Regions from separate parts of the Roseibium sp. ROS1 genome, predicted to be linked through region 1. Evidence: riboswitches for the same ligand, from Rfam matches in the RefSeq annotation. Region 1 holds a riboswitch; each other region holds the start of a gene.
What was found. A riboswitch is a leader RNA that binds a small molecule or an ion and turns the genes downstream of it on or off. The one in region 1 is predicted to bind thiamine pyrophosphate.
Positions count from the first base shown of each region.

Region 2: another riboswitch for thiamine pyrophosphate. It lies ahead of thiM (hydroxyethylthiazole kinase); the one in region 1 lies ahead of thiO (glycine oxidase ThiO).
Region 3: another riboswitch for thiamine pyrophosphate. It lies ahead of ACYQ6M_RS01010 (ABC transporter permease); the one in region 1 lies ahead of thiO (glycine oxidase ThiO).

Region 1 is NZ_BAAGIG010000002.1:825,950-831,569, forward strand. Features, by position in the region: gene ACYQ6M_RS11990 (DUF6030 family protein) at 152-994, shown strand; gene ACYQ6M_RS11995 (pirin family protein) at 963-1,898, opposite strand; gene ACYQ6M_RS12000 (P-loop NTPase family protein) at 2,045-2,569, shown strand; TPP riboswitch at 2,617-2,737, shown strand; gene thiO (glycine oxidase ThiO) at 2,899-3,876, shown strand; gene thiS (sulfur carrier protein ThiS) at 3,860-4,057, shown strand; gene ACYQ6M_RS12015 (thiazole synthase) at 4,063-4,836, shown strand; gene ACYQ6M_RS12020 (thiamine phosphate synthase) at 4,833-5,438, shown strand; gene ACYQ6M_RS12025 (LysR family transcriptional regulator) at 5,466-5,620, opposite strand, start outside.
Region 2 is NZ_BAAGIG010000001.1:1,238,923-1,244,542, reverse strand. Features, by position in the region: gene ACYQ6M_RS05620 (TRAP transporter substrate-binding protein) at 179-1,285, opposite strand; gene thiD (bifunctional hydroxymethylpyrimidine kinase/phosphomethylpyrimidine kinase) at 1,287-2,093, opposite strand; gene thiM (hydroxyethylthiazole kinase) at 2,130-2,903, opposite strand; TPP riboswitch at 2,972-3,082, opposite strand; gene ACYQ6M_RS05605 (Lrp/AsnC ligand binding domain-containing protein) at 3,290-3,526, shown strand; gene ACYQ6M_RS05600 (hypothetical protein) at 3,547-3,954, shown strand; gene ACYQ6M_RS05595 (DMT family transporter) at 4,188-5,228, opposite strand; gene sbmA (peptide antibiotic transporter SbmA) at 5,461-5,620, opposite strand, start outside.
Region 3 is NZ_BAAGIG010000001.1:222,117-227,736, reverse strand. Features, by position in the region: gene rpoH (RNA polymerase sigma factor RpoH) at 1-746, shown strand, start outside; gene ACYQ6M_RS01015 (ABC transporter substrate-binding protein) at 1,050-1,991, opposite strand; gene ACYQ6M_RS01010 (ABC transporter permease) at 2,014-2,859, opposite strand; TPP riboswitch at 2,917-3,023, opposite strand; gene ACYQ6M_RS01005 (hypothetical protein) at 3,105-4,871, opposite strand; gene ACYQ6M_RS01000 (adenylosuccinate synthase) at 5,136-5,620, opposite strand, start outside.

The DNA of each region.
Region 1 (5,620 bases):
GGTGTTAAGGGACTGAATGGCAGGTTTCGCAGACAAGCTCAGGCATTTGCTTGGATCGGCTGCAATGTCGGCAGACCGGACGGGTAGGGGAGCGCAATCCAGGTCGAGGCCGGGGCACCGTTCCAAGGGCCCGCGCTGGGCCGAGCCGGACATGGAAACTCTGTCTGAAGGAGGCGAGCCCAGGAAGCCCGGCCTGCCAACCCGCGCGTCCAGATCTCGTAAACGTGCTCAGGTGACGCCGTACTACATCTGGGGAACCCTGGCGTTGCTGGCTGCCGGTTTCGCCGTTGGCGGCCTGTTCCTGCACCTTGCCGGGCAAGGGAGTGAGGAAAGCGTTGCAACCGCCCCCTTGATGCCTGATCCGCTTTCTTCCCTGCAGACTCCGGCCAAGCAGGTGCTGCTGGCTCCGGAACCGGAACTGTCCGCGGAACTGAAACGCAGCTTCCTGGGCCAGCCGGATCAGCTATGCGACGAATTACGGTCTTTGGGGCTCGGAAATCCCGGCTGGAGCCGGGCACCTTTCAGTGAAGGCCGCTGGCAATGTGCATCCGACCTGGTGCCCTTGACCACACCCAGCGTCGACTACGGCTCGACAACCCTTTTCTTTCTGCTGCGCGGCCCATCGGAAAAAAGCATCGATTATCTGCGGCTGAAGCTGGTGGTGGAGGATCCGCGCCAGATGCAGATCGGCCTTGATGCGGTCTGGCTGGTGATCGACGCCCTCTCGCTTCGGTATGGCTGGACGGTTCCGGAAGTGTTTCGCGAGGCGGTTTCCGGGTTCAGGCAACTGGAGACGACACACCGGGGCGTGCGGCTGTCGGTTTCGCCGGAAGATCCAAATCTGACGGGGGACCCGCTGGCAAGCCAACGGCTCAACATCATTCTGGACTTTGGCGAGCCGGACCTTATCCGGCCCGCCGACAGGTTTGAAAAAGCACCGCCACTGGAAAGCGGCTGGAGTGTCAGGGCCCCGGACGGTCAGGCAAGGGAATGAACTCTTCCGCATCGCCGGGTACCGTATCGAAACGGCCAAGACGCCAGTCTTCCTTGGCCTGCTCGATGCGCTCTTTCGATGAAGACACAAAGTTCCACCAGATATAACGCCGGCCGTCCATCGGTTCGCCGCCAAGCACTACGAAACGAGCCGGCACGGGAGACGTGTTTTCGATCACCAGATGATCACTCGGTTTGAACACCAGCAGCTGGGCCGGATCGAAATTCTGGCCGGCGATGGTGATCTGGCCCGAGACCGTGTAAAGGCCGCGCTCTTCCCACCCGGCATCCAGCGGGATCTTCGCTCCCGGTTCCAGCGTGATATCGGCATAGAACATGTCGGACGCTGTCTTCACCGGTGCCTTGTGGCCATAAAGCTCGCCCGCGATAAGTTTGACTGAAGCGCCCTTGTCGGCAAATTCCGGCTGTTCTTCGGTGCCGTGGTGCTGGAAGGTCGGGTCGGTCTCTTCCAGGTGTTTAGGCAGGGCCACCCAGCTCTGCAGGCCAAACAGGGGACGTTTTTCCTGCAGGCGTTCCGGCCTCTCACGTTCGGAATGCACGATGCCCTTGCCTGCGCTCATCCAGTTCAGAGCACCGGGGGCAATCGCAATCTCCGTTCCAAGGCTGTCACGATGATACATCTCTCCTTCGAAGAGATAGGTAACTGTCGCCAACCCGATGTGAGGATGCGGGCGCACGTCGATACCGCCGCCGACCAAAAGCTCTGCCGGGCCCATCTGGTCGAAGAAGATGAACGGGCCAACCATCCGCCGCCTGGCGGAGGGCAAGGCACGTCTTACCGAAAATCCGCCGAGGTCGGATGTCCGCGGTACGAAGATCGTTTCAATCGGGTCACAGCTTGCAGCATTTCCCGGTACGGGATCAGGGCAATTCAACCAGCTCATCTGCCTCTCCATCAAAGAACATTCTGTCTTGCAAACTAGATAGGGCCAGCGAAGCCGAAGTGTCCATTGAACAGTCTGTTTCGGGTTTTCATCCCCTGCACAATCTGTATAACGACCGGCCCTTCCTTGCTTTTGTTTGGTGCGACATGAAACGCGTGATGATCGTTGGCGGCCCGGGCTCGGGTAAAAGCACGCTTGCCGTTGCCCTTGGGCGGAAAACCGGACTACCGGTCTTTCATATGGACAAGATCCACTACCGCTCCGGTTGGAACGAGCGGACGCGGGAAGAGAAAGACCGGCTGACGCATGAGGTCCATCTGAAGGATGTGTGGATCTTCGAGGGTGGTCATTCAAGCACCTATGCGGAACGTATCGAACGTGCCGACACTTTCATCTGGCTCGATGTCCCGGTAACGCGCCGCATATTTCGAGTGCTGAAACGGTCGGTGAAATACAATGGGCAAAGCCGTCCGGATCTGGCCGAGGGCTGCCCGGAGCAGTTCAACTGGCAAACTGTTGAATTCCTGAGGTTCATCTGGCGAACGAGACACTCCGCCAGAGCCAAACTGGAGCGCATCTACCGCGAACCTCCGGACCATCTGAAAGTCTATCGGTTCAGCACCCTTGCCGAAATCGACGACTTTCTGGCGCGACCCTGGCAACAAGGATGAAGGCTCATCCTGTCTCTTGACAGGTGCGCCTGACGGGCGGCACAACAGGGGCTCACCCGGGGTGCCTCCAGAAGAGGCTGAGATACTGCTGGCGCACTTGCGCAGTGCAGGGACCCGACGAACCTGATCCAGGTCATGCTGGCGAAGGGAAGGTGTTCTCGGCCAGCTGCGTTCGCCACGGCAATGCTCCAACCCGGCCACCTTTCCAAGCCGAATGTCCGAAATGCGGGACCTTTTCCGGTCCTTGCGGAGATCCGTTGAATGCAAGCGGGCTATCAAACATTCCGTGATGTCGAACGACTGACGTCCACCCTGGCAGGTGAGGCGGAATGAAGGTCGGTATCAAAGGGGCGGGTGTCGCCGGTCTGGCACTGGCACATGAGCTTGTCTCGCGCGGTGTGCGGGTGGAGCTGCTGGAAAAACACAAGGATCTCACCGCCAGTGCCTCCTGGCTCGCAGGCGGCATGTTGGCGCCATGGTGCGAGCGGGAAAGTGCCGAGGAAGATGTTCTGCGGCTCGGGCAAGCCTCCATTGGCTGGTGGAGCAAGGTCCTGCCGGGACAGGTCCGGCACAATGGCACGCTGGTTGTTGCCGCGCCGCGCGATACCGGCGAGTTAAGTCGCTTTGCTTCTCGAACCAGCGGCTTTGCCTGGCTCGATGCTGACGCGCTGGGCGCACTCGAGCCAGACCTCGCAGGCCGATTTGCAAAGGGGCTCCATTTTGCCGGGGAAGCCTATCTCGATCCGCGGCGAGCCCTCACGGCATTGCGGGCAAAGGTGTCTGAAAGCGGTGCAAAGGTGAGGTTAGAGGCGCAGCACTTCACCGCGGCGACCGATCTTGTCGCCGATTGTACCGGCATGGCCTCGCCGGATCCGCATTTGCGTCCCGTACGCGGTGAAATGCTGATTCTCCACGCGCCGGATGTCTCCCTCTCGCGGCCGGTGCGTTTTCTGCACCCGCGCATCCCGGTCTATGTCGTGCCTCGTGACAACAGTGTCTTCATGGTCGGGGCAACCATGATCGAAAGCGGTGACCAGGGAGCGGTCAGCGTTCGGTCCACCATGGAACTTCTAAATGCCGCCTACAGCCTGCATCCGGGATTTGCCGAGGCAAAGATCATCGAAACCGGGGTGGGCCTTCGCCCGGCATATCCGAACAATCTTCCTCGTCTCACGTTTACCGGCAACACGTTGTCAATGAACGGATTCTACCGGCACGGCTTCCTGCTTGCTCCGCATTTTGCCATGGAGGCGGCAGGCAGGATCGTGCAACACCTTCAGGAGAAGTCCCTTGAAGCTAACCATTAACGGCGAACCTCAGGAAGTTGTCAGCGCGACGCTGGCTGCGCTTCTGGACGAACTTGCCTATGACCATGAGTTTCTTGCAACGGCACGCAACGGCGATCTGGTTTGTGCTGAAGAACGAAGCGATTGCTTCCTTCAAGCTGGCGACCGTATCGAGATCCTGTCGCCGATGCAGGGAGGATGACGCCTATGTTTGAAGTTTACGGCGAAAGCGTTGCGTCGCGTTTCCTGCTTGGAACTGCCCAGTACCCATCACCCCAAATTCTGTCGGACGCGGTGAAGGTATCTGGGGCTGAAATTCTGACGGTGTCCCTTCGGCGCGAAACGGCAGGAAGTGGCGGAGGCGGCCGGTTCTGGGACCTGATCCGGGAACTGAACGTCAAGGTGCTGCCCAACACTGCCGGATGTCATTCGGTGAAGGAAGCCGTCACCACCGCAAAAATGGCACGCGACCTTTTTGGAACCGACTGGATCAAGCTGGAAGTGATCGGTCATCACGACAGCCTGCAGCCGGATGTCTTTGGCCTCGTGGAAGCCGCACGTATCCTGAGCGATGACGGCTTCAAGGTGTTTCCCTATGCGACGGACGATATTGTCGTCGGCGAACGGTTGCTTGAGGCGGGGTGCCAGGTGCTGATGCCCTGGTGTGCGCCAATCGGTTCGGCGAAGGGGCCGGTCAATCCGGATGCCCTTCGTGCCTATCGCAGTCACTTCAAAGGCATCCCACTTGTTGTGGATGCCGGTCTTGGCAGACCGTCCCATGCGACCGCTGTTCTGGAACTCGGTTTCGATGCGGTGCTGCTGAATACGGCTGTGGCAAAGGCCGGAGACCCTGTCGCAATGGCTAAAGCCTTTGCAGTTGCAATTGAGGCCGGTCGCCTGGCCTATGAAGCCCAACCCCTGGAACCTCGCGACATGGCGGTTCCTTCTACCCCGGTTCTCGGAATGGCGGTGTTTGAATGAAGCTCGATCCCTTTTACCTCATCGTCGACAGTTCCGACTGGATCGAGCGGCTGGTTCCGCTTGGCGTCAAAATGGTTCAACTGCGCATCAAGGACGCGAGCGACGAAGTCCTGCGCAAGGAAATCGCAGCATCCAAGAGCGCTTGCGAAAAGCACGGCTGCCAACTTGTCGTGAACGACTATTGGCAGCTCGCGATTGAGCTGGACTGCGACTTTGTCCACCTTGGTCAGGAAGACCTTGCTGACGCCGATGTGGCGGCCATTCGCAAGGCCGGTCTGAAACTCGGCGTTTCGACCCATGACGGTGAGGAACTGGAAATCGCTCTTTCTGTCGAGCCCGATTATGTCGCGCTGGGGCCTGTCTATCCAACGATCCTGAAAGAAATGAAATGGGCGCCCCAAGGCGTTGAAAAGGTCGGACGGTGGAAGCGGCAGATCGGCGAATTGCCGCTTGTTGCTATTGGCGGTCTCAATCCGGAGCGTCTGCCGGGTGTGTTCGAGAACGGCGCAGATATCGCAGCCGTTGTCACCGACATCACCCGGAATGCCGATCCGGAAGCGCGCACCAGGGAATGGATAATGGCGACAGATCCCTGGCGGTAGGTGGAGCGCGTTTCGCCTTCGGCCTGGCTAACCGAATATCGCCTTGTCGCGCGCGACTTGATCGCGCAGAAAATCCTGTGCCGCGGCGACATGGCGGAGAGGGCGCGAACTTTCATGTGTCACCATCCAGTAGGCCCGGTGAAGCTTTATCTCCGGGAGAACGGCGATCAGATCGGTATCAT
Region 2 (5,620 bases), on a different contig from region 1:
TTCGAAATTGAATTTTTGTCAGGAAGTTTGTCAGCAGGCGACGCGCCACTGTCCGGCCAATTACAGCTTTTCCGGCAAGGCAGGTTGCAAGCTGCGAACCGGTGGGTTGCACCGGCTCGCAGAAAGAGATGGTCTAAGACCGCACTTCATTCCTTGTTTGCAGCCTCAAGCGGCAAGCCTAGCTGTCGCGAGCTTCGAGGAAGCGGCGCATGGCAACGTCACTCCAGGGGGCAAGGCGTGCCCGCGCAGCCATATGACTGTCGTAGATCCTCTGGCTAAGCGCATCCTTGCTCGCGAACTCGGACAGCACGACTGCCGAAGTTTCCCGCAAAGCGTCCAGAACGTCGTCCGGATAAGGACGGACGGTAACGCCGTCCTCTTCCTGCAGGAGCTTCAGTGCGCCTGCATTCTCCCAATCACTTTCTGCAAGCGAGCGGCCGTTTTCTGCCTTGCAGGCCTCCAGAACGATGGCGCCAAGGTCTTCCGGCAGACCTTCCAGCGCCACCTTGTTGAACAGCGCTTCACCGGTGCCGTTGGGTTCATGGAACCCCGGCGTGTAGTAGGACTTGGCTGCTTTCTGGAACCCCATTGCCCTGTCCGACCAGGGACCTAGGAATTCCGTCGCATCCAGCACACCGCTGTCCAACGCCTGGAACAACTCTGCAGGCGGCAGGCTGACTGGCGTCGCTCCAAGCCGATGCATCACTTCGCCGCCAAGGCCCGGCATACGGATCTTCAGTCCCTTGAGATCGTCAAGAGTGTTGATTTCGCGCTTGAACCAGCCCCCCATCTGGACGCCGGTGTTGCCGGCCATTACGGGCCTTAGTCCGAACGGGGCATAAAGTTCGTCCCAAAGCGCCTGGCCGCCCCCCTGCTCAATCCAGGTGATATGCTCATGCGGCAGCAAACCGAAAGGGATGGCGGTGAAATAGACCGAAGCCGGGATCTTGCCCTGCCAGAAAAACGAGGCCGTGTGCGCCATCTGCGCCGTCCCCGCCGAGACGGCCTCGAACACGCCCAGAGCCGGCACCAGTTCCCCTGCAGCATAAAGCCGAACGCGCAGGCGACCGCCGGACATCAGCTCGATCCTGTCGGCAATGCGCTGCGCCGTGACCCCGGGCCCCGGCAGGTTCTTTGGCCAGGACGTGACCATCTTCCATTCCAGCGTCGCCTGCTCCTGCGCCACCGCCGGGGCGGCCAACGCGCTTGCACCGGCGGCGGCGGAAGCCCCCAGAAGTCCGCGACGGCTGATCCGTCCGGGTTCGGTGTTTGGCTGATCGGTCATCTCACTTGCTCCAGAACGCGTGGAAATGATGGACTGGCCCGTGACCACTGCCGATGTGAAGCGTGTCGGCAGCGGCGATGGCGGCCTGAATATAGGACTTGGCGGACCTGACGGCCGCTTCCATGTCCTGCCCCTTGGCAAGACCCGAGGCAATCGCGGACGACAGGGTGCAACCGGTGCCATGCGTGTTGTCGGTCTTGATCCGCTCTGACCTGAGCCAGACCGCATTGCCGTTGCGATCCAGAAGCAGATCGGCGCTATTCGCGCCAGACCCGTGCCCGCCCTTGAGCAGAACCGCATTGGCTCCAAGACCGAGCAGACGTTCTGCCTGCGCCTGCATTTGCGTTTCGTCCGCGGCGACGTCGCCCTGCAACATGCGGGCAGCTTCATGCAGGTTCGGGGTAACAATATCGGCCAGCGGCAGCAGCAAGGCAATCAGCGTATCGACCGCACTGTCGGCAAGCAACGGGTCACCGGAGGCAGCCACCATCACCGGGTCAAGCACAACCGGGCCTGTCTCATGTGCCCGAAGCCCTTCAGCTACCACCTCGATCGTATCGACACGCGACAACATGCCGATCTTTGTCGCCTTGACGGCAAGGTCCGAGAAGACGGCTGTCATCTGGGCCCGCACGAACTCCGGCGGCACATCATGAATGGCGCTGACGCCAAGCGTGTTCTGCGCCGTCAGGGCTGCAATAACACTGGCACCAAAGACGCCGTTTGCGGAAAAGGTCTTGAGATCAGCCTGAATGCCGGCTCCGCCGCCGGAATCCGATCCTGCAATGGTTACCGCAATTGCGGTCATGGGAACCTCCTGGGAGTAGATGCCGAAAAGCCTGCGTCAGCCGGTCTTGAGACGGGCTTCAATGTCGCGGTCAGTCAGGCAATAGAGTGCGTCGAGCAACTCCGGCACCAGACTGCCAGGCCCGCCTGACCGGCCGGCAGCGATTTCGCCGGCAATGTTGAAGACGGACAGTCCGCAAGCAGCTGCAAGCGCCCTGTCCTTTTCGATGCTCAGGAACGCTGCCAGAACCGCACCGCCGGCACAGCCGGTGGCCGTCACGCGCGACATCAGCGGATCGCCGTTGCGCAGCAGGAAATCCTCGCCGCGGCTCTCGACCCTGTCTTCCGGGCCGGTAACCGCAAAAATCGTTCCGGCCTCGATCAATGCATCGGCATCCGCCCGCTCCGGCAGGAGAGCGTTGAGTTCTTCCGGATTGAGCCGCACCAGATCCGGCTTCAGGCCCAGCAATTCGCGTGCATAGGCGCAGCGCACGGGAGACCGGTTCACGAAAACCGGATCGACACAAACCGGACGTCCGGCCGTCCTGGCAGCTTCGATCGCTAGCGGAATGGCCGCACGACGTTCCTCGTCAAGGGTGCCGAGGTTCACCAGCAGCGCATCAGCCCCGCCGGCAAAAGCCGCAACCTCCTCCCGCGCGATGGTCATGGAAGGAACGGCACCGACCGCAAGCAGCACATTGGCGGTGAAACTCTGGGCGACCGCGTTTGTGATGGCGTGAACGCGCGGCGTTTTCTGCCGCACCCTTTCCAGAAGGGTGAAGACCTGTTCGGCGCTCAGGGCCTGCGTGGAAGCAGCGACGGAAAGGCTCATGACGGCTCTCCTGCGACAGAAAGCCCGTTGCCGGTATTCCGGAAAGGACGTGTTGAAGGGAGTGGTGTGTGCATCATGATCTCAAATCCCTCCGCCGGTATCAGCCGGATCAGGTTCAAGGAGTTGGCAGGCCGCCTCTCAGCCCGGTCCAGGATGGCCGGGCACCCCCATGAGATGATTGCACTGCTAACAAGCCGGCCGTGCGATTGCAAGACCCGGCTTGTGCAGAGCGGCTACTCGGCAATTGACTGGCGGGAGTAGATAGGCGATGTCCTAGTCTGCTTTCGTGAATCTGTTGCCCGGCATGTTTGGCTGACCGAACAGCCCGGCTGATGGTTCAGGTGACACGTTCACCCCCTTCAAACACCAACTGCCCGGAGCGCCTCATGGTACCGTTTTTCGTGATGATCAAATGCCAGTTGGGCAAGACCTACCAGGTCGCCAATGCGATCGCCGATGCGGAAATTGCGTCCGAAGTCTACTCCACCTCCGGCGACTACGATCTTCTGGTGAAATTCTATGTCGATGACGGTTCGGACATTGGCCACTTCGTGAACGAGAAGGTCCACCCGATCGACGGCATTCAGGACACCAAAACCATCATTACCTTCAAGGCCTTCTAAACTCAGACCCGGAAATTTCCATGAAACTCATTAAAATCGCCGCCCTTTGCCTGCCCCTCGCTCTTGCTCCGATCGGCTCGACCGCGTCCGCGCAAGGCATGCCACCGGAGCAGATCAAGCAGATCCTGGACCTGACCAAGGCCAACTGGGTGTCATTCCGCGACTGGCAGGGCCAGGAGCTGATCTATTTCACCCACCTGGAATCCTGGAAGTGCGGCATCGACTATGTCTTCTACGGACTGAACGACGACCCGATTGAGCAGGAATGGCAACTGGAAGCCTGTGACCCGGACAACCAGAATGTCGTTCTGAAGGACAAGCCCTATCTGGAGCTGCCCCTGGGGTCGGCCCAGTCGATCAGCGTACAGCTGATCTTCAAGGACGGCACAAAGAGCGCTGTTGAGCGGTTCGAATACAAGTCGCAGTAAGGCCGTTTCCGGAAACCACCCGCATTCGCCGTCATTCCGGATCGGCGCAGTAAAGCTGCGCGCCGATCCGGGATCCAGCGCATCAGCGTGAGCAAAGCGAACTCTTCTCTCTTTGTGTAATGCCGCGCCTAAAGCGTGAAATAAGTCTGGTTTCCGGATCGGCGCACAGCATTGCTGTGCTTGTCCGGAATGACGGGGGGAAGACAGCGGGACGCGCCCTCTTGTCTCTCCCCCTACGAACGCGAAGGCGATGACGCCCGGCGTGCCTTTGTCCGGTCCAGCCCGAGCTTGTGCTCGCGGTAGATGACGAAAATACCGGCGGCAATCACGATCAGCGCCCCCAGCACCACTGCAGGCAAAGGCGTTTCGCTGAACACAACCCAGCCGACAATGATCGCCCACAGCATGTTGACATAGTCGAACGGGGCAATGGTGGAGGCATCCGCGAACCGGTAGCTCTGGGTCAGCAGGATCTGGCCGACACCGCCCGCAAGACCGATCAGCAGAAGCAGACCTGCCGTGGGCAGGTCCGGAATGATCCAGGCCTGACCCGGCAGCAGGAAACCAAGCGGCAGCGTGAGCAGCGACAATACGGACGACATGCCCGCAAACCAGGTAACGATTGTGGACGTGCGCTCCGTCTCGCACAGTTTGCGCACGGTGATCATGGCGAGCGCCGCAAAGCCGGCTCCAGTCAGGCCGATCAAGGCCCCGATCATCGAGTTGCTGTCCAACTCCGCGTCACCCAGATGCGGTGACAGCACAACCAGAATGCCGACAAAGCCGACACCGACTGCGCTCCAGCGGTAGACCCGCACCTTTTCGCCAAGGAGCAGAAACGCCAGCACCACGACGAAGAGCGGCGATGCAAAGCCGATCGCCGTCGCATCCGGCAAGGGCAGAAGAGACAACGCGGTGAAGCCGCAAACCATCGCCGTCAGGCCGACGGACGCCCGGGTAAGATGTCCCAGCGGGTTGGCCGTTCGAAAGGCGAGCCCCAACTCCCGGCGCATCGCCACCATGATCAGCACCGGAAACAGCCCGAAGAAATTCCGTGCGAACACAAGCTCACCGATCGGCACCGTCTCGGCGGCGATCTTGAGGGCCGTTGCCATGACGAAGAACACCATGGTGGAGGCCACTTTCAGCGATATTCCGATAAGAGGTGCCTGCCGGGTCATCCCGGTAGGCGCCGGAGGTCCGGAGAAACGGGACTTCTGGCTCAAGAACGCCATGACAACTTCCAGGCCCGGCTTTTCAAGGATCAATCCCACGGTGTACCGGTCCAAAAACCGTGGGAAGAACCAGTTCAACTGGCCCTTCGAGCGCTGCAGATCAAGAATCGTATCGCATGCTGGATGCGAGTAGGCAGGAATGAGGTGAAGGGCCGACAGTATTTGGCCAAACGAAGCTTACGGCAAGCCCGCTTTCAGGAAAAATGCCGCCCGATCAATCGACCGGGCGGCAGTTCATCGTCTGCGAAGGTTCCGTCGACGGACTTTACCCTTAGAGCTGGGCTTCTTTCTCCGTCAGCAGTTTTGCAAGTTCTTCCGGAGACATGCTCTCGCGTTCCGCAATCGAGACTTCAAAGCCCTTCAGACGTTTGTAGATGGACAGAAGTTCGATGATCGTTGTCCAGGAATTGACCAGATACTGGAACGAATTC
Region 3 (5,620 bases), on a different contig from region 1:
AAGCTGCAGAACGCCTAGTCAATTCCCATCTACGCCTCGTCGCCAAGATTGCCATGGGTTACCGCGGGTATGGCCTGCCGATCGGAGAAGTCGTTTCCGAAGGCAACGTCGGCCTGATGCAAGCGGTCAAGCGCTTTGAACCGGACAAGGGATTCCGGCTCGCGACCTATGCCATGTGGTGGATCAAGGCGGCTATCCAGGAATATATCCTGCGCTCATGGTCCCTCGTGAAAATGGGGACCACGGCCAACCAGAAACGCCTGTTCTTTAACCTGCGTCGCCTCAAGGGCAAGATCCAGGCGCTGGACGAAGGCGATCTGAAGCCGCATCAGGTCTCTGAGATTGCCACCAAACTCGGGGTGTCCGAGGAGGAAGTGGTGTCCATGAACCGCCGTCTGGGCGGCGATGCCAGCCTGAATGCGCCCGTGCGCGCGGAAGCTGATGCCGGTGAATGGCAGGACTGGCTTGTCGATGAAAGCGACAGTCAGGAAACCCTGCTTGCCAATCAGGAAGAGCTGGACATGCGTCGCAAGATGCTGAACGACGCAATGGACGTGCTCAACGAGCGCGAACGGCGCATCTTTGAAGCACGCCGCCTGGCCGAAGACCCGATGACGCTGGAAGACCTTTCGGGCGAATTCGGCGTCAGCCGTGAGCGCGTCCGCCAGATCGAGGTTCGCGCCTTCGAAAAGGTTCAGAAAGCTGTGCGCAACAGCGCCCGCACCATGGACCAGCCCACGGCCTGAGATAGCCGAACCTGGAAAAAACAATAAAAGCGCTGGAGCTCAGGCTCCAGCGCTTTTCTTTTGCTTGAAAGTCCTTCCCGGTGTCATCCCGGACGCAGCACAGCGAAGATCCGGGATCGGAGAGCCCGGAAGCCATCGCCTGAAAACCACAGACACTCACAGAGACTTCCGCCTCCCCGGCCCCGGCTCGCACTACGCTTGGCCGGAGTGACGACGGAGAGAGGGAGCTTCTTTGCCGGTGGTCAGAAGCGCTGGAGACTGGCTCCAGCGCCGTCTTGTCCTTGGCAACGTTCCTTCAACCCCTCAGCGGATTTCGGCCGTGTAGCTCTCCACCGGCACGACCTTGCTGATCAGACCGGCTTCGGCCATGAATTCCGCAAAGCGCTGGTAGCGGCCTTCATCAAGTGCAGCCGGACGCTTGGCGAACCGCGGCAACGTATCGAACCATGCACGCCTGTTCAGCTCGTCATTGAGGTTCGGATACGCTTCTATGAAGGCATTCCAGGCTTCTTCCGGGTGATTGCTCAGATAGATCGTGGCCGCTTCCACGGCTGCCAGGAACTTGGCGAAGCGTGGATCGTCCGTCTTGTCCTTGTTGACGACATAGATCAGCTCATCAAAGATCGGCACACCGTTTTCTTCGGGGAAGAAAGCCTTGCCGGGTTTGCCTTCGATTTCGAGCTGGGTGAGCTCGAAATTGCGATATGCGCCGATCACCGCATCCACCTGACCGGCAAGCAGAGAGCCTGACAACGCGAAATTCACGTTCACCAGCTCGACATCATCCATGGTCAAACCGGCCGAACGCAGCATCTGGCCCAACATCGCGTCCTCGAAGCCTGACACGGAAAAACCGACACTCTTCCCCTTGAGATCCTTCAGTTCCTGTATCGGGCCGTCCTTGAGCACGATGAGAGAATTGAGGGGCGTTTCCACCAGCGTACCGATCCATTTCAGCGGCAGTTCTTCCTCGATTTGCGCATGAAGCGTCGGCTGATAGGACACCGCGATATCGCCCTGCCCGGCAGCAACCAGTTTCGGCGGCATCGCCGGGTCCGCAGGTTCGATGATCTCAACCTCGAGGCCTTCTGCCTCGAAGAAACCCTTGGTCTGCGCAGTTACCAGCGGCGCGTGATCCGGATTGATGAACCAGTCGAGCAGCAAGGTCAGTTTCTCACTGGCCTGTACCGGCCCCGATGCCAGCAGCCCGGCCGCCAATGCTAGTGACAGGATTTGTTTTTTCATGAGGTCCTCCGTAGAGCGGCAGCTAGGTGAGCGGCTGCCAGGGAACAAGAAGTCGGGTGAGATGGTTCACGGCAAAGCGCATGATCAGCACCATCGCCGCGAGCAGGATCAGGGCGGCGAACATCATGTCCGCCTGCATCCGGTTGCTGCTTTGAAGCATGATGAAGGCAAGGCCTCCTTTTGCCCCGGCCCATTCGCCGATGATCGCCCCCATGGGAGCGAACACCGCGGCCACCCGCAGGCCGGAGGCAAACGCCGGCAAGCCTGACGGCAGGCGAAAGAACCAGAGTTCCTTCAGGCGAGACAGACGATAGAGCCGGGCGAGATCGTACAAACCCGGGTCAAGCCGCTGCAGGCCATCGAAAAACGTCGATGTGACCGTGAAGAAGATGACCAGGATGATAACGACGATCTTGGATGCCAGCCCGAAACCAAGCCAGAGCACCAGGATCGGCGCGATTGCGAAAACAGGCAGGGCCTGCGTCACCAGAATGGGCGGCATGGCGAACCTTGCAGCAATCGGAAACAGCCACAAAAGAACAGAAAGCAATGCCCCGGCGGCTGCCCCCAGCACAAACCCGAGCACCGTCTCATAGGCGGTGATGCCGGCATGATGCAGAAGGAAGCCTGCGTGTTTGACAAAGGCTGTAAAGACGCGGTCCGGACCCGGCAGGATATAATGCTGGGTGTCGAACACATGGACGATTGCCGCCCAGATTGCGACGGTCAGCAGCAGGCCGAGTATGGTCCTGGCAACAGCTTTCACAAACGCCATCATCCCGCAGCCCCCGCCGCCATTGGCCAACAGGAACGCATGAAAGCCGATACCGGCATTCGGATGTGCGGCGACCGCCGTGGTCGCAGACAAGTACGCATAGGATCTCCCGTCTTCGGACAAGCCGAAAATGACAATGGAGATCCGGGAATAGGCTAAGGATTCCGTCCCTTCGCCGGCATGACCCGGATCAGGTTCTAAGGGTTCGGCATTACGCCATCTCAGCTCCGGTAACCGGAACACCCCTCGGACCAAGGCGGACCATGCCTTGTGTGACGGAAAAAGGCAAGCCGCCGTGAGGCGGCTTCTTCAGATTTTGAAAGGAGGCAGGCTGGCGCTTAGCCGGCTTGCCAGGATGTGATCGCCTTTTCAACGGCATCTGCACCGGCGGTTCCCTTTTCCAGGGTCAGGATGCCGCGCTTGCCGTTTTCGTAAAGCATCGGAATGTCAATCCAGCCGCGTTCACGCAGCAGGGCGAGATTGCGTTGCTGCTCGTTCGGCAAGCTGGAAAGGGCAATCCAGAAAAAGCCCGGAGACACTTTCACGGAAGCGCCGATCAGCGCATCGCCACGAGCTTCTTCCGTAGGCTTCATGACCAGGCCGGGCACGTTGACGACGTCACCCGGAGCGAAGTTTTCCGGGAACTCGTACTTGATCTCGACCAGATGGCTGGCGGGCAAGGAAGTATCGTCATTCGGCTTGATGCGAATGTCGACCTTCACATCCCGCTCGGGGATTTCAATGGAGGCGCTCAGAACCGCGAGAGCCTTGCCGTCCAGATTCGTTTCTTCATCGACACCCCAAACGACAGCGCCTTGCGCAGCCGTTCCGGCACCGCCGGACTCTTCCCCTTCTTCGTAAAGGATGGAGCGCTGCACCGAGGAATCCGCATCCGTAGCGGACGGAGCCGGTGAAGTTTCGTCTGGCGAAATGGCCGAGAGATTGTCTTCCGGCACCGCAATCGGGCTTTCGGTGGTCGCAGAAGACTGATCGTTTTCTCCGCTCGTCACGATGGACGGCTGGGAAGGTTCGGGCGCAGCGGAAGCTGGTGTATCGACCTGCGGTGTATCGGCCGGCGCAGGCGAATCAGACTGTCCGGTAATCGTCGTCGTGGTTACCGTACGTGCATCCGGGGCAACCACATCCGTCTCGCCTTCGTTCAACAGGCGGTCGGTGTTTTTCGAAGGCTCTTCACCTTCTCCGGCAGGGGCAGCGGTCGAAGGCTCCGGTGTGGTGTCCGGCTGCGTATCGACAGGCGTTTGCGAAGAAGACGCGACCGGCACGTTGCCGCTATCGGCTGTCTCATCGCCCGCAGGCATCAGGAAATAGGCTCCGGCGCCCAGGAGCACCAGCAGCAGGACACCCGCAGCAATCGCGATCGGAACGGTGCGGCTACCGGATGAATCACCACGCAGCGCATCCGAAGCACTCGGCTTGGTGCGCTTGGAGCGGCTTTTCTTGGAGGCCGACTTGTCTTTCGGCTTGGCTGTCTCGTCGCCAGGATAAGCCTGATCGGCGGGATCGGCCGCATCGGTGTTATCTGCAGGCTCGAACAGGCCATCATCAGCCTGTTCCGGCTGCACCGGTCCACCGAAAGAGGGCTCCTGGCGCACAGGCGCAGCGCCCGGGTCGGCAGCTTCCTTGGCGTGGTGAACAGCCTGGCTGGCCGCTGTGCCAAGCGCTTCGGCCTGTGTCAGGGTTTCCTTCAAGGGCGACGGAGCCGGGGTATCCAACACCGGCGCTGCAGTTGTTTCAGGTTCTTGCGGTGCAGGCGCTTCCGGCGCAGTCTCCGCCACCGGCTCAGCCGGAGGCGGTGTCACGGGCGGCGCGGAAACCTGCGGTGCCGGGGTCGGCGTTTCGACCTTCGGAACAGTGGGGCTGAGACCGAGGCTTTCGCGGGCGGCTTCGGCTTCCACCTTGCGGATGGCTTCTTCCAGACGCAGCTGCTCGGCCGTGATCTCGGACGGCGCCAGTGGCGGCTCATAGGCTTTCAGCTGATTGACAATGGCATTGCGCGCACGGCTGTAAACGCTTCTGCGTGCAGCACCATTGTTTTCAGGTAAAGACGCGATCGTTTTCTTCAGAATTGAATAGTAATCAGCCATCTTCCTGCCTACCGGCCGACTGCAAGGATCTGTTCTGCGGGCCCGAGATTTCGTTTCATTCTCAGGCTTATAGCAAGTTTTTCGAAAACCGGTGCTATTTCTTCAATAACTTCGCCGCGACAGAGAACCTCGCAGTACCCTTTTCCTAACACAGATTGTTTGTTCGGCACACACATGGAACGCCGAAAACGAAAGGTGGTTGCGTGCGGTGATTCGCAGCACGCAACCGCAGTCCTTAATAATGTGCTTCTAACGTCACAGATCTCAATCCTGGAAGGGATTCTGCACAAGAATTGTGTCGTCCCGTTCCGGACTTGTCGACAGAAGAGCGACAGGAGCACCGATCAGTTCTTCGACGTGACGCACATATTTGATCGCCTGCGCCGGCAGATCGGCCCAGGTGCGAGCACCTTCGGTCGATTCCTTCCAGCCCGGCAGGCTTTCGTAAATCGGCTTCACGCGCTCCTGGGCACCCTGCGAAGCCGGCAGATAATCGATGCGTTCGCCGTCCAGTTCGTAACCGATGCAGATCTTGATTTCATCAAGACCGTCCAGAACGTCCAGCTTGGTCAGCGCGATGCCGGTGATGCCCGAGGTGCAGACGGTCTGGCGCACCAGCACAGCGTCGAACCAGCCGCAGCGGCGGCGGCGGCCGGTAACCGTACCGAACTCATGGCCGCGCGTACCGAGGAACTCGCCGATCTCGTCCTTCAGTTCGGTCGGGAACGGGCCCTCACCGACGCGTGTCG